DNA from 2 places in the Devosia neptuniae genome. Region 1 is predicted to be linked to the other one. Evidence: riboswitches for the same ligand, from Rfam matches in the RefSeq annotation. Region 1 holds a riboswitch; the other holds the start of a gene.
The links. A riboswitch is a leader RNA that binds a small molecule or an ion and turns the genes downstream of it on or off. The one in region 1 is predicted to bind thiamine pyrophosphate.

Region 2: it holds a riboswitch for thiamine pyrophosphate, as region 1 does, so the genes downstream of both, N8A98_RS03350 (YkoF family thiamine/hydroxymethylpyrimidine-binding protein) here and thiB (thiamine ABC transporter substrate binding subunit) in region 1, are expected to answer to the same signal.

The regions. Positions count from the first base shown of each region.
Region 1 covers NZ_CP104965.1:2,101,278-2,109,072, forward strand. The annotation lists gene N8A98_RS13115 (hypothetical protein) at 1-2,023, shown strand, start outside; gene N8A98_RS13120 (ATP-binding cassette domain-containing protein) at 2,182-2,823, opposite strand; gene N8A98_RS13125 (ABC transporter permease family protein) at 2,810-4,402, opposite strand; gene thiB (thiamine ABC transporter substrate binding subunit) at 4,428-5,432, opposite strand; TPP riboswitch at 5,507-5,603, opposite strand; gene N8A98_RS13135 (thiamine diphosphokinase) at 5,645-6,319, shown strand; gene rpoH (RNA polymerase sigma factor RpoH) at 6,370-7,242, opposite strand; gene N8A98_RS13145 (RluA family pseudouridine synthase) at 7,534-7,795, opposite strand, start outside.
Region 2 covers NZ_CP104965.1:167,147-174,941, reverse strand. The annotation lists gene N8A98_RS03365 (ABC transporter substrate-binding protein) at 1-302, opposite strand, end outside; gene N8A98_RS03360 (ABC transporter ATP-binding protein) at 299-1,054, opposite strand; gene N8A98_RS03355 (ABC transporter permease) at 1,051-1,839, opposite strand; gene N8A98_RS03350 (YkoF family thiamine/hydroxymethylpyrimidine-binding protein) at 1,972-2,580, opposite strand; TPP riboswitch at 2,572-2,685, opposite strand; gene N8A98_RS03345 (branched-chain amino acid transport AzlD family protein) at 2,739-3,038, opposite strand; gene N8A98_RS03340 (AzlC family ABC transporter permease) at 3,035-3,766, opposite strand; gene N8A98_RS03335 (outer membrane protein) at 3,946-4,590, opposite strand; gene N8A98_RS03330 (sensor histidine kinase) at 4,703-6,097, opposite strand; gene N8A98_RS03325 (response regulator transcription factor) at 6,094-6,765, opposite strand; gene N8A98_RS03320 (efflux RND transporter periplasmic adaptor subunit) at 7,010-7,795, shown strand, end outside.

The sequences.
Region 1 (7,795 bases):
GCGCCGGGCCATCTCGGCGCTGCCGGAGAATAACGGGGCCGCACGCCGTGCGGTGTATGAGAAGGCGCGTTCGGCCCTGGTGGGGCAATTGCGCGCCATCACCCCGCCATTGCCGGCGCGGGATATCACCCAGCACCGGCTGCAGCTCGAAGATTGCATCCGCCAGGTCGAACAGGAGGCCAGCGAGGCCGTCATCTCGCTGGGCCGTGACACGTCGTTTGCCTATAAGCCCACGCCCCGCAGCGAGCCGGTGATCGCACCGGCTCCCGCACCCGTCGAACCAGCGCCGCCCGAGCCGGTTGAGCCAGCGCCGCTTCAAGCGGTCGAACCGCCGCCGGCCATCATCCTGCCGACCCAGCCGCTGGCAGCCCCCAAACCCGTCGAGGCGCCGAAGACGGCGACTGTCACCTCGATCGAAGACATTATCGAGCAGGCTGCGTCCGCAGGCGGCAGTTCGGTCAGCATCGAGCCGGCCAAGGACGAGCCCGAGGCGCCCAAGCCGGATGTGCGTCCGATCCCCTCCATCGTCGCGCGCGCCGAGGCGAGCAAAAGCGGGCCGAGTTCGCCCCTGCCAGGCGCTTCCAATGTGCGGCCGCTCGAAGCGCCCCTCAAGTCGCCGAGCTTTGAAGTGCGGCGCGAGCCCTTGCCCTTTGCCGCCAATTCGACCAGCGAGGCGCTGCGCAGCCGGGCCGAGCCATCGGCCGGCAACCAGGCCCTGGCGCGCCAGCAGGTCATCGTGCCGCTCGAAGTGGTCCGCCCCGCCACGGACGACAGTGCCGAAGTCGAAACCGCGCTGTCCAGCGTTCGTGAAGTGGAGGTCGAACCGGCCACCAGCGATCCGCGCGAAGCCGAAAGCGCCATGGCCACCGCCATCGAAGTACTGGATCGCGAAGCGCGCGGCGAGCCGAGCCCGGCTTTGCCCGAGCGCGAGAAAAATACTGCCGCCGAGCGTGGCGCCTTTGCCATGGCCCCGGCCGAGACAGAGGAAGCCGGTGACGATGCCGGCTTTGCCGCCGCACGGCCCGAGGCGCGTTCCGGCGCGGGGCTGACGATCTTCCTCGTGGTGTTTGCCATCCTGCTCGCCGGTGTCGGCGGCGCGGGTTTCTGGGCATGGCGCGAAGGCTATGTGGATCTCGACCAGATGTTCGGCCAGGCCCAGCCCAATGTGACCGAGACGGCCGCGACGGCGCCGCAAACCCTCACTCCCACCTTGTCGCCCCCCTCGGCCGGCGACGCGCCCGCCAACACCGCCGACAATCCCACCGGACCCGGCAATACCGCGACCACGCCTGCCGCCGAGCCGACTGGTGCGCTGCTGCAGGGCCTTGAAATCGAAGATCGCCTCGAGCCCACGCCCGAGCCGGTGGTGCCCAATGCCGACCAGCCGGCGCTGCCGGGCATTAATGGCGAGGTCAAGACCGAGGAACGCCTGCCGGGCGAGGATACCAGCGTTGCGGCGACCGATCCGGCCGCCTCCGTCGATCCGGCCGTGCTGGCCGGCAGCCAGTCGCTGCTGCTCGAAGCCTCGCAAGATGGCCGCACCGGCGCCGTGCCCTTCTCGGGCACCATTGCCTGGAGCGAGGGCACGGACGAGCTTGGCCTGCCCACCCTGATCGGCAAGGCCAGCATTCCGGCCCGCAATCTGGGCGTCGAGCTGATCATTCGCAAGAATGCCGATCCAAGCCTGCCCGCCAGCCACCTGATGGAAGTCAATTTCCAGGTCAGCGACAGCTTTATCGGCGGAACTATTGCCGGCCTGCCCGGCGTGTTGCTGAAAAATGAGGAACTGGTCCCCGGCACGCCTTTGGTGGGCGCCTCGGCCCGCGTCGTGGGCAATTCGTTCCTCTTCGCCCTCAGCGCCGCCGCGACCGACGCCACGACCAATACCGACCTGCTCGAAAACCGCAAATGGATCGACCTGGCCGTGGTCTATGGCACCGGCCGCAACGCGATCATCACGCTCGAAAAAGACGACACGGCCCAGGCGCTGTTCCAGAAAGTGTTCACCACCTGGGGCGGCTAGCCGCCATAGGCCGAGAGCTCCCGTCCAGTTCCCTCCCCCTTGTGGGGAGGGCTGGGGTGGGGGTTCTACGCCTTCCCCGAACTCAATGTCGGCGGTGAGCCCAGCACCCCCACCCTCAATCCCTCCCCACAAGGGGGAGGGAGGCAGATAGGAGCTCCCTAACCCTCAACCACCAATTCCCCCGCCTCCAGCCGGTAGCGCCGGCTGGCAATGGCGGTGATGTCATCCATATGGTGGCTTACCAAAATCGTGTGCCAGTCATGCGCAATGGTCAGCGCCTTGACCAATTCCCGTGTCGCCGTCCGCGCCTTGTCGTCCAATGCCGAAAATGGCTCATCCAGCAGCACGATCGGCCGATTGCGCACGAGCGTTCGCGCCAGCGCAACGCGCTGCTTTTGCCCGCCGGACAGCGTCGATGCGGTCTGCTGCCCAAGCCCGGCCAGCCCCACTTCGGACAGCGCCGTCTCAACGGCCTGAACCACGGCGCCTTTCCCCGCCCCACTCGGCAGCCCCAGCGCCACATTCCGGCTGGCCGTGAGATGGTCGAACAGATTATCCGATTGCAGCAGCAGCGAGACCGGCCGGGATTCCGGCGGCAGCGGCACGAGATCGGTGCCGTCCAAATCGATACGGCCGGACAGCGGTGTGAGAAAGCCCGCCAGCAGATCGAGTAGGGTGGATTTGCCCGAGCCACTGGCGCCGGAAATCGCGGTGATTTCGCCCGGCGCCGCTGCCATCTCGAAGCGATAGCGCGTGGCCTGGCCGGCATGGGCAAAGCTCAGGTCTTCAACGCGCAGCATTGGCAATCCTCTCGAACAGCTTGGGCAGGCCGACAAAGGCGATGATCGTGCCAATGAGCAGGATGGCCGCAATGGCGGCTGCATCATTGCCGCGATAGGCGCCCAGCGCCCGGAACATCATCAAAGGCAGGGTCTGGAAATCCTGCGTGCCGAATAGGGCGATGACACCCAGATCGCCCAGCGAAAAGCAGAAGGCCAGCGCCAGCATGACGCCGATATCCTTGCCGAGCAGGGGATACTCGACAGCCATGAATTGCCGCCACCCGGATAGATCAAGCGAGCGGATCAGCTTGCCGCGCGTCCGTGCGATAGCCTCAAAGGGCGGGCCGAGCGTGGCCATGGCGAAGGGCAGAGCCAAGAGACTATTGCCCAGAATGACCACATAGGGCGCGGCCAGCGCCGGCGCCACGCCCAGATTACGGGCCAGCAGGAAAAAGCCCAGCGACAGCACCACGGCGGGCACGGCCAGATAGGCAAAGGCCGGCATGCCCAGAATGGTGCGCACCAAGCTGTTGGATGTCGCGCCGCGCCCCATGGCGAGCGTGAGGGCTAGCACCAGCGTCAGCAGCGCCGAGCTGGTGCCGATGACCAGGCTCGACAGCGCTGCCCACCAGAAGGCCGATTGCGACAGCAAGCGCCCAAAGCCGCCCAGCACGCCATCGATCAGCACCGAGGCGAGGGGCAGCACGAAGGCGATGGTGCACAGGATCAGGACTATCGCTTGCAGCAGCCGCGCGGCGCCGCCATCGCGCCAGCTTGGCGTCGTGGACGGACCAAGGCTCGTTGGGATGGGCGCCAGCGCCGAGGCAATGAGGATGACCACGGAGCAAACCCCAATCTGCGTCAGGGCCAAGAGGACCGCCGCGCGCAGGTCGAAATCCTGGCGGACGGCGGCATAGATGGCCACTTCCAGCGTCTGGTTGGCTGGCCCGCCCCCGAGCAACAGCACGATGGGGAAGCTGGTGAAGGCGAGGAGGAAAATGATGGCGCCCAGCCCCGGCAGGGTGCCGCGCAACGCGGGCCAATCAATGATGGAAAAACGCCGCCAGGCGGAGAGGGCGAGCGATTGCCCGGTCTTGAGGCGGGGCTGAGGAATGGCGTCGAGCCGGGCCAGCATGATGCGGGCGGCAAAGGCGCCATCGAGAATGACATGGGCAAACAGGATGCCCGAGAGCCCGAACGCGGGATTGCCGATCGAGGTGCCGAACAGGGCATTGCTGGCCTGATTGATCCAGCCGCTGCGGCCCCAGATGGAGAGCAGTCCAAACGCCACCACCATGCCGGGGGTGACGATGGCCGAAGCGAACAGCCCGACTACCAGATCGCGCCCGGGAAACCGCAACCGGTTCAGCGCCCAGGCCAGTGCCATGCCGACGGTGAGCGAGAGCAATGTAGTCAGCCCCGCCTGGATAGAGGTCATCCGCAGCAGGTGAGGAATATCCACCCGCCCGGCGCCGCTGGCCTGATCGGTCGCCGCGCTGAAGATGGACCAGAGGACGAGCGCGATCAGGATGGCAATGGCGAGGGCCAAGGCCGCGGCGGCGGCAATGCGCGCAGGGCGGTGGGGCAGAATGGCCATGGCTATTTGCCCCACGCGCCGGCCCCTACTGAATCGCCTTAAGCATCTCATCAATCCAGGCAGCCGAATTCGCCTCGATCTCCGCTTCCGGCAGCGTCAGCGTCTTCTCCGGCTGCGGCAATGTCCCAAAAGCCGGGTTCAGCTCATAACCAAGATCGATCACCGGGAACATCCAATTGGTCGTCGGAATGATCTTCTGCGCGTCCGCCGAGGTCAGATAATCGAGAAACTGGAAGGCCAGTTCCTGATGCTTGGAGGATCTGAGCACGCCGGCCACTTCGGTCTGGGCGAAATGGCCCTCCGTGAACAAAGCGGCTTTGATCGTGTCGTCATCTTCCTCGACAATGTGGTAGGCGGGCGAGGTGGTGTAGGAGAGCGCCATGTCGGCCTCGCCCTCGAGGAACAGATTATAGCTCTCGCTCCATTCCCGCGTCACGGTCAGGATATGTGGCTTGAGCCCGGCCCAGATTTCGGGGGCACGGTCGCCATAGGCGGCCTTGATCCACAGCACGAGGCCCAGGCCCGGGGTGGCCGAACGCGGGTCCTGAATGACGATCTTGAAATCGTCCGGCATGGCGATCAGCTCTTCAAACGACTTGGGCGGATTGGCCACTTTGTCACTGTCGTAGACAAAGGCGAAATGGGCGTAGTCGAAGGGCACAAAATTCTTGTCGGTCCAGCCATAGGGCAGCGTCAGTTCGTCGAAATAGAAATTGTGCTCGGCAAACAGGCCCGTGTCGCGCGCTTCCCCGGCAATGGCGGTGTCGAGCCCCACGATCAGATCGGCTTCGGTGGTGGCGCCTTCGAGCTGCACGCGGCGCAGCGTGCCGATGGAGCTGTCGGCGGCCACGAAATCCACCGTGCATTTGCAGATCGCTTCAAAGCCGGCCTTCAGGCCGGGGCCGGGGCCCCATTCGGCGGCGAAGCCGTCATAGGTGTAAATCTTGAGATTTGGCACGTCCTGGGCGAATGCCGGGGCTGCGAGCAGCCCGGCAAAGACCGCAAGCGCCAGAGAGGTGGATTTGACCATGGGGTCATCCCTTCATCGGTTCATGCGGTCATGGGTGAAGGGACAGGTGTCAATGGCCGAGGCGCAACGAGACGCTCTTGCCATCTCGAACTTCCTCCGCCAGCATGACCTGGTTCAGGTTCAATGGGTAATTCTCAGCTCCGGAAACCCGGAACACCCCAGCGAGACGCCTGAGACTTAGTGCGAGAATTGTGACAGTGCAAGAGACTTCCGTGAGCGGCGCGGATGGGCTGCCCATCGTGTTTGACGGCCCATTGGCCGTTGTCGGCGGCGGGGTGGTAGACCCGGCTTTGCTGGTCGAATTGGCAGGGCGCGGCGTGGCCCTGGTCGGGGCCGATGGCGGGGGCGACGCGATCGGGGCGGCGGGTCTCACCCCGGCCGCGATCATCGGAGACCTCGATTCCCTCGCCGACCGCGCCGGCTGGGAGCGCCGCACCAGGGTGATCCACCTGGCCGAGCAGGAAACCACCGATTTCGAAAAGGCGCTCTATTCGACAACGGCGCCAGTGACGCTGGCGCTGGGCATGACCGGCAAGCGGCTCGACCACACTCTGTCGGCGCTCAATGCCATGCACAAGTTCGCGCCCAGCCGCCATCTGCTGCTGGTGGATGAGGTCGATGTGGCGCTGGCGGTGATTGGCCCGTTCAGCTTCCAAGCCACCAAGGGCGAGCGGGTATCGCTCTATCCCCTCGCGGAAGTCAGCTTCACCCACTCCGAAGGCCTGCTCTACCCGCTGGACGGCTTGACGCTGGCGCCGGGCGGGCGGCTGGGCACCTCCAATGCGGGGCTCGGCGGCCGCGTCGAGATCGTCCCGGCCGATGCCACGCCCTGGCTGCTGATCCTGGGCAAGGCGCGGCTGTGGGACATGGTGCGGGCGAATTTGTAGGCACAAAAAAGGCGGGCACTAGGCCCGCCTTTTCCATATTTCTCATGCGCTCACGCAGCGCTGCGGGCGGCTTCCTTGACGGCGTCCTGCACCTTTTCAAAGGCGCGGACTTCGATCTGGCGGATGCGCTCGCGGCTGACGTCATATTGCTGGGCCAGCTCTTCCAGCGTTGCTGGATTTTCCTGCAGGCGACGGGCGTTGAAGATGGCGCGTTCGCGTTCGTTGAGCACGTCCATGGCATTGGTCAATAGACCCATGCGCTCGGAATATTCTTCGCTTTCGCCCAGCGTGGTTTCCTGGCTCGGCGTGTCGTCGACCAGCCAATCCTGCCATTCGGAGGTGCCCTCGTCGGCCCGCATGGGCGAGTTCAGCGAGGCATCGCCCGACAGGCGCGCATTCATCGACACCACATCGTCTTCGGTGACGTTGAGCGTGGTAGCGATCTGCTTGATCTGGTCGGGATGGAGCGAACCATCATCGAGCGCAGCGATCTGCCCCTTCACCTTGCGCAGGTTGAAGAACAGGCGCTTTTGCGCGGCGGTGGTGCCGATCTTGACCAGGCTCCAGCTGCGCAGCACATATTCCTGAATGGCAGCTCTAATCCACCACATGGCATAGGTGGCCAGGCGGAAGCCCTTTTCGGGCTCGAAGCGCTTGACTGCATGCATCAGGCCCACATTGCCTTCCGAGATCACTTCGGAAATGGGCAGGCCATAGCCGCGATAGCCCATGGCGATTTTGGCCACGAGACGCAGATGCGAGGTGATTAGCTTCTGGGCCGCGCCGGGATCGGCGTGCTCCTTGTAGCGCTTGGCGAGCATGTATTCTTCATCCGGTTCCAGCATGGGGAACTTGCGGATTTCCTGAAGATAGCGGCTCAGCCCACCTTCGGCTGAAAGGACTGGCAAATTTGTTTGGGCCATGGATGCACCCCTTTCCTGATATCCCCCACGCTAGTGGCGCCGGATTGCCGCTACATTGCGAAAAATGCGATTGTAGCAGCGCCGTTCAACGCATGGCGCGGGCGGATCAGTCCCCCGGAATATCCATTTCGGCATACTCCCCGGACGTAAGGCATATATAGGTATCGTCTTCGCGATTGTAAGAGCGCGAGTTGGTAAGGAACGTTACAAATATGCAATGGTTGCCGGGCGCTAGGCGCCGGGCAGTAGCGTTTGCGTGAGCTTGTTCTTACACCAAAATCGGCCGTCGCGCTAGCGGGCGAAAGCCTTGTTGAAGGGCTCAAGCGCATCTTCTAGCGCCTGCAGATCCGGGGGCAGCGGCGCCTCGAAGAACATTTCCTCGCCGCTTGTCGGGTGCTCGAAGCCAAGTTCAGCCGCATGCAGCGCCTGCCGGCCCAGCGCCTGGATCGGCCCGGCAACTTCGGCGGGGAGCTTATTGATCTTGGTGGCATAGCCCGAAGCATAGACCGCGTCAGCCACCAGCGGATGGCTGATATGGGCCATGTGCACGCGG
Region 2 (7,795 bases), 1.9 Mb from region 1:
ACCAGATCGGCGCCGGCGGTGCGCTGGCTCATCAGCGATATGGTGCCGAAAATACCGAAATCGGCGACGTGATTGGCGACCAGCGCACCGGCCGAGGTGTCGCTATAGGGCAGGATATCCACGTCCAGCCCGGCCTCGGTGTAGAAGCCTTTGGCCTTGGCCACATAGAGGCCGATGTGATTGGTGTTGGGGGTCCAGTCGAGCGCCATGGTGACTTTTTGCGCTTGGGCGAAAGCGGGTGTGCTGAGCAGGCTTGTAGCAAGCATGGCGGCGAAAAAACTGCGGCGGGATAGCATGGTCACGTCTCCGATGGGGGATTGAGCAGGGTTTCGAGAAGGTCGGCCTCGATGGCGCTGGCTTGGGGCGAAGCCAGGTCGCGGCGCGGGCGGGGCAGGGGCACGGTGATTTCGCGCAGCACCCGGGCGGGGCGCTCAGTCAGCACATAGATGCGGTCGGACAGGAACACCGCCTCGCGCACATCATGGGTGATCAACAGGGCGGTCCAATTGTGGTGCTCCCACATGGTTTCGAGCCACCGCTGCATGCCGCTGCGGGTGAGGGCATCGAGCGCGCCGAACGGCTCGTCGAGCAGCAGCATGGCGCGATCCTGCACCACGGTGCGCAACAGGGCCGCGCGCTGGCGCATGCCGCCGGACAATTGCGCCGGGTAATGCTGCTCGAAGCCATCGAGCCCGAATTCGGCGAACAGGGGCGCGACGCGTTCGCGCGCCTGCTGGCGGGCCATGCCCTGCACTTCAAGGCCCAGCGTCGTATTGTCGATGATCCGCCGCCAGGGCATCAGCGCATCGCGTTGCGGCATGAAGGCGAAGGGTTGCGTCTCCTCGGCCAGCGCCACCCCGTCGAAGAAAATCTCGCCGCCATCGGGTCGCAAGCCGCCGGTCAGCAGCTTGAAAATGGTGGATTTTCCGGCGCCGGAGGGGCCGAGAATGGAGACGAATTCGCCGGGCTGCACCGATAGCGAAATATCGGCCAGCACATCGAGGTCGCCAAAGCGCTTGTGCAGATGGCGCAATTCCAGCCTTGCCGCGCTCATGGCTTGCGCTCCGCGGCCAGCTTTTCCCAGGGCATGACCAGCCGCTGGATCAGGATTGTGGTGCCGAACAGCACCAGGGTCAGCGTGGCGCTGACCAGCACGGCGGCCAGCACCAGATCGGGGCGGAAATTGTTCTTGGCGTTGAGGATGTAGATGCCCAGCCCCTTCGCCGCCCCGGCATATTCGGCAAAGATCGCGCCGACCACGGCGTAGGTGATGGAAATGCGCAGGCCGGCGAAGAAATAGGGCAGGGATGAGGGCAACCGCGCGAGGAGGAAGATGCGCAGCGGGGAGGCGCCCATCGAGGCCAGCAGGGACTCGATATCCTCCTCGGTCGCCGCATAGCCCTGCACCAGCGCCACCAGCATGGGAAAGAAGGTGACCAGAGCCACCAGCATGATCTTGGGCGTCAGGCCGAAGCCGAACCACAGCACGATCAGCGGGGCGATGGCGACCAGCGGCAGCGTCTGGCTGATGATGAAGACCGGAAACAGCGCCCGCCGTAGCGGTTTGAAAAAGTCGATCAGCACCGAGAAGATGAAGGCCGCAGCCAGCGAGCAGGCAAAACCCAACAGGGTCGCGCTGATGGTGGGCAGCGTGTTCTCGAACAGCGCCGGCCAGTTTTGTATCGCCTGGGCAACCACGCGCGACGGCGCCGGCAGGGTGGTGGGGGAAATGCCGGAGAGGCGGGCATAGAGTTCCCAAGCGAGGATCAGCGTGCCGACCGACAGCAGGGCCGGGGCGATTCTGCCGAGGCTGGACGCGATTGTGCGCGATGTGGGCATGGGGGATTTCCGGATGGGGCGCGATATCCCAACAGACCTCACCCTGAGCTTGTCGAAGGACGAGGTCGTGGCACCATGGCGGGCACGACCTCGTGGTTCGACAGGCTCACCATGAGGTCTACTGGGCGTGAGCTAGCGCGGTGTCGGGCTATTTGCCGAGACTGTCAGATCAATCGTGACGTGTCCCTCGGGCGGGCCGAACCGGCAGAGCGCTGCCTGTACCGTGGCGAAAACCGCACCGGCGTCGCCACCCAATTTAGTGCAGAAATTCTTGGCGCGATCGAAAGTGCCGGACTGCTTGAGAAAGTCGATACAGCCGTAGATTTCGTCCATGTGATCGTTCGTATCCATCACATAGAGCGAAAATTGCGCCGCGCTCGGCATGTCGGTCACGGGGGCCGCTTGCACGGAATCCAGCGCCATCTGCTTGCGCTGGTCCAGCGGCAGGACGGGCCCGCCATATTCGGTGGTGTAGCAGACAGCATCATCGGGCTCGCCCGGGCAGCCGCGGGAAATGGTGGCATGCAGCACGCAATGCTTGCCGCTTTTCGCTGCCGCGACGAACAGATCGCGCATGGCCGGAAACAGCACTTCGGGCGCACCGACCAACAGGGTGGAGATGTCGTCAGTCTGCACCTGCAGCCGATCCCGATAGGGATCGAGCGCGCTCAGCGCGCCGAGAATGACGCCGACGAAATCGTCGGCCATAGGATAAATGGAAATTTGTGCGCCAGAATACATAGCCCCGCCTCGCTCCGCTGGTATTACCCAGATCAGCTACTAGGGTTTGCAGGCTTGCCGCCCGCGTCTCAGCCCCGGCTATACGGAGCACCCCTGTGGATGGGCGCAATCAATCAGCTTGCGGCGGCAATGGCAAGCCGGTTTGTGACGGAAATTTTCTAGCCAATAAAATGCCGCAACAGCCCCGTGGCGGCGACGGCAACAATCACCGTTGGCAGCATGGAAAGGCGCGTGGCGGCGAGCAGGGTGATGGCAATGGCGATCAGATCGGCGGGATTATCGGCCACGAAATGCGGCGCGATCACCGAAATCAGCACGCAACCGGGCGCCGCTTCCATGAGGGCGGTGGCGCGGGGGCTGAGCGTGCGATTGCGCAGCACCAGATAGCCGATGATCCGCGTGCAATAGGTGGCCGAGGCCATCAGCACGATGGTGAGAACGGTCAAGGGATCGATCATGCCTCGTCTCCCGCCAGCACATAGGCCGCGATCAGGCCGGACACGGCGCCGGCGGCCACATACCAGGCACCGGGCACGACGAGATACGTCACCGCGGCGACGACCAGACTCACCAGCCAGGGCCGGGCTGCGGCAAAGCCCTTCCACATGCCGGCCATCAGCACCAGGAACACGGCCGGAAACGCCATGTCGAAGCCATAGGCTTCCACGTCGCCCAGCACTGGGCCGAGTGCGGCGCCCAAGGTGGTGAACGCCACCCAGGCGACATAGAAAACCAGTGCCGTGCCCAGGTAATAGGGCAGGCTGAATGCCGGCTGCAGGCCGCGTTCGGCCCGCTCCTTGGCATCGGCCAGGCCGAGTGCCCAGCTTTCGTCGGTCATGGCGAATAAAGCCGGCAGGACCTTGCGCTTGGGCAGGTGACGCAGGAAGGGCGCGATGGCCGCGCCCATCAGCAAATGCCGGCTATTGACCAGGAAGGTGATGGCCACGATCAGCACGATATGGGGCGGCGAGGTCCAGAGCTGGATGGCGGCAAATTCCGAGCCGCCGGCAAAGTTCAGCCCGGTCATCAGCGGCACTTCGATGACGCTCAGGCCCTTTTGCGCGGCCTGCGCGCCCAGCACCAGCGCATAGGGGATGATGCCGAGCAGAACCGGAATGCAGCCCTTGATGCCGCGCCAGAGTTCGGAACGAATGGGGGCTTGCTCCATGCTCGCCGCGCCGTCCATCGCGCTCATAATAGTCTCCTGCCGCCCGGGCGGTTTGCCCCAAAGGCGGCTCTTGTAATCCAGTTCGGGCGATTGGGGTGTGAAAAACGAAAAAATCGGAGCCGAAGCCCCGATTTTCCGTGTCGTGCCGATGGAGGTCAATGCACGAGGAGCGGCCGCAATGCAGCGCGGCCGTTATTTTAGAAGCGGTAGTTCACGCCGAGAGTGACGGCATGATTGGTCAGATCGTCGGTGCGGCCCACGCCGGCAACGGCGCTGTCCACGTCGAAATAGCGGGTCTGCAGATATTCGGCGCGCACGCTGATATTGTTGCCCAGATCCTGCTCGACGCCTGCGCCGAACACGGCGCCGGCGTAGGTGTCCTTGCCCGAAGTGGTGGTGCCCAAGGGCTCCAGCTCAGCCAGCGAAACGCCGGCTGTGCCGTAGATCAGGGTGCTGCCCAGCGCCACGCCGGCGCGGCCCTTGGCGGCCAGCGACCAGTTCTGCGTCAGGCCGGCATCGGGGGTGAGTTCGTAGCGCAGCTCGTCGCTGAGCGTGCCCGAGACTTCGCCGCCGACCACGAACTGGTCGAACTGCTGCAGATAGCCGGCCTGGACGCCGCCCGAGAAGTTGCTGTTGTCGAAATCGTCGGCGCTGACCACGCCGGCATGGGCACCAGCGTAAAAGCCGGCCCAGGTGTCGCTGGCGACGGCCAGGCCCGCGTCGGGATAGGCGATCTGGGCGGGCGCCGGGGTATAAAGATCGGCAGCCTGGGTGGCGGAAACCGATGCGACGACGGCAGTGCCGCTCAGCAGGGCGGCGAGGGTAAGGGTGCGAAGGGACACTTGGGTTATACTCCTGAGAAATCGCTGCGCAGCGGGCGGTTTGGTCCGCCTCGGCATGAGGCGCTTGTCCGCTGTACTGACGCCAGATTGATCCCCCAAGATTGCGTGGGCCTTACAGTGCCGGCTCCAATTCCTTTTTTGTTGCAGCGGCCCGCAACAGTGGCAGTGTGACGATGACGCTGGCCCCGCCCGAGGGCGCGTCGGCAATGGTGATATAGCCGTGGTGGCGCCGCACAATGGCTTCCACCAGGTTGAGGCCCAGCCCCGCGCCGTGCGAGGATGGCTTGACGCGATAGAAGGGCTCGAACACCCGGTCGCGCTCGCTGGCGGGAATACCGGGGCCCTCGTCGCTGACCGCAATCGTGCCGTCGCGGCCCACTTCGACGATGATCTCGCCATGCTTGCCGCCATAGGCAATGGCGTTCTGGATGATATTGGTCAGCGCCCGGCTCAGGCTGCTGCTGTCGCCCTGCACCATGACCGGATCGTCCGGTGCATTGAGCGAGAGTTCGTAGCCCGCAGCAATGGCCAGCGGGGCCAGATCGCCCACCACATTGCTGGCCATGTCGCCCAGCTCGGTGGGTTCGAAATTGGTGCTGCCCAGATCCATGCGCTGCAGATCGAGCAATTGCCCGGCCATGCTGGCCAGCCGTGCCGCATCGACCAGCAATTGACCCTTTTCGGGGAAGGGCTCGGCCATTTCGATGCGGGTCTGCAGGATGGCGATGGGGGTGCGCAATTCATGGGCGGAATCGGCGAGGAACCGTTCGCGCTTGGCGTAGGAATCGTCGAGCCGCGCCAGCCCGTCATTGACCGCTTTGACCAGCGGCTGCACCTCGTCGGGCAGGCTTTCGGTGGACAGCCTGGTGCCGCGGGCATCGATGTCGATCAGTTCGGCCTCGTCGGCCGCGCCCTTGAGACTGCGCATCTCGCGGCGCACGATAATGGGAATGGTGATGGCGCTGGCAAGGCCCAATAGCGCAACCATGGCGAGCGCCAAAAGGCCCGAAACCTTCTTGATGATGGCAGCCACACCAACGGTGGGTCCGCCGCCGGTCATCACGCGAACGGTGCCGACCGGCGATTGCTCGGTGCGCACGAGGAGCGAGCCATAGCTGGGATCGGTGGTGCGCACCTCGACCGCTTCCAACAGCCAGAGATTGTCTTCCAGCTCCTGGTACATTTTGGGCACGTCGCCGAGAGCGGCCCAGGCGCCGGACTGATTGCGCACGTAAAACCACAGATTGGGATAGTCCCTGCGCAGGGCGTCGAGATCGGGCGAAGCCACGTAATTGATCTGCTCGCCCTCCACATCCACCAGGCTATGCGCAAATGCCGCCGTCGCCCGGGGGTCGAGCGGTTGGGCATCGCCCAGATAGTCGATGACCGGGGCAACGACCGTGGGAAAAACCCCGAGGCCAAAAAACAGCACGAGCGTCAGCAACTGCACGCGGATCATCTGGCGGGTCAGCTTGTGGGCGAGGGAATTGCGGCTAAGTCGTTTCACGTCAGTTTCAACAAATAGCCCACCCCGCGCACGGGGTGGATGATGACCGAGGCACCGGCATCCGCCAGCTTGCGACGCAGCCGCGAGATGTGGGCCTCGAGGGAATTGGACTGGATTTCATCGTCCGAGCCATAGACTTCTTCTTCGAGCAGGTTGCGCCGAACCGTGCGGCCCGCCCGGCGCATCAGGCTTTCGAGCACCAGATATTCGCGCCGCGGCAGGTCGAGCCGTTCACCAGCAACAAACACCTCGCCCTGGTTCAGGTCAAATGCCAGATTGCCCATGCTCAGCGGCTTGGAGGTCACCTGGCTGGGCCGGCGCAGCACGGCGCGCAACCGCGCCACCAATTCGCTGACCACGAAAGGCTTGGGCAGATAATCGTCGGCGCCCAGATTGAGCCCTTCCACCCGGTCATTGGCTGAGCCGCGGGCGGAGAGAATGACGATGGGCACATTGGGGCGGCGCTTGCGCAGATAGGCGATCAGCGAGGCGCCGTCGCCATCGCCCAATTGGCGATCCAGCACCACCAGGTCATGGCTGATGGTTTCGATCGCCTCAATGGCGACTTCGATCGAGGGCGCGATATCGGTTACGAAATCATGTTTTTCCAGCGCGCTGCGCAGTAGAGCCGCCATATCGGGCTCATCTTCTACCAGCAATAGTCGCATGCAGACCTGCCTCCTCGGGCATTAATACTCTGGATTGTCCGCGATAAGCCTTGCCGCAACCTTACAGCGCCAGGCCGCACATTTTGCCGTCCGCACATGCATTTCACGCGCGCAATGTTGACGCAAGCTTGCCAGCACACAACCGGCACGTTGCTGTGCCTTGCCATCGGTTTTGTGCCGAACATGTTCTGCGTGGGCGGGCCGGCAACACCCTATTCCCTTTCCTCTAGGCCGGAGCTATGCCGTGGACAAGCATGTGGAACGCCCCGACGCTATCAAACCCGAATGGGCGCTGACCCGACGCGAGCGCAAGCGCCAGGCGCTGCTCGATGCTGGCCTCGCGCCGCGCAAATTCCCCTGGTTCTGGGGGCTTGGCGTGTTGATCGTTGCTGCCGGCGGCGCGTTTATTCTGGTGCCGCAATTGACCGCGCCCGAAGCGGCGACCCCGGTGGCCGCCGTCGAAACACCCGATCCGGTCAAGCTCATCCTCAGCCGCGATGTCACGACATTGCAGCCGCAAACGATCACCGAAACGCTCAAGGCCACCGGCTCGCTCGCCCCGCGCCGTACCATAAACCTCTCCTCCCAGGTCAGCGGCACCGTCGATGACGTGCACTTCCGCGTCGGCGACCGGGTGCAGGCGGGCGACGTGCTGGTGCAGGTCGATATCGAAACGCTGGGCATTCAGTTGCAACAGCAGCGCAGCACCGCCGAAGCCACCCGCGCCCAGCTCGCCCAGGCCGAAGCGCAGGTGACCCGCAGCGAACGTCTCAACGATCGCGGTCTGGTCGCCTCAGCCAATCTCGACAGCGAGCGCGCCAATGTCGATGCACTGCGCTCCAATTTGCGGGCGCTGGAAGCCCAGGTTGCTGCCGCCGAAATCGCCCTGCGCAATGCCACGATCGTCGCGCCCTTCGATGGTGTGGTGGCCTCGCGGGCGGTCGAGCCGGGGCAGGTGACTTCGCCCGGCGCCAATCTCATGCAGATCGTTGATCTGTCGGTGATGGAAATGACCGCCTATGTGCCGGTC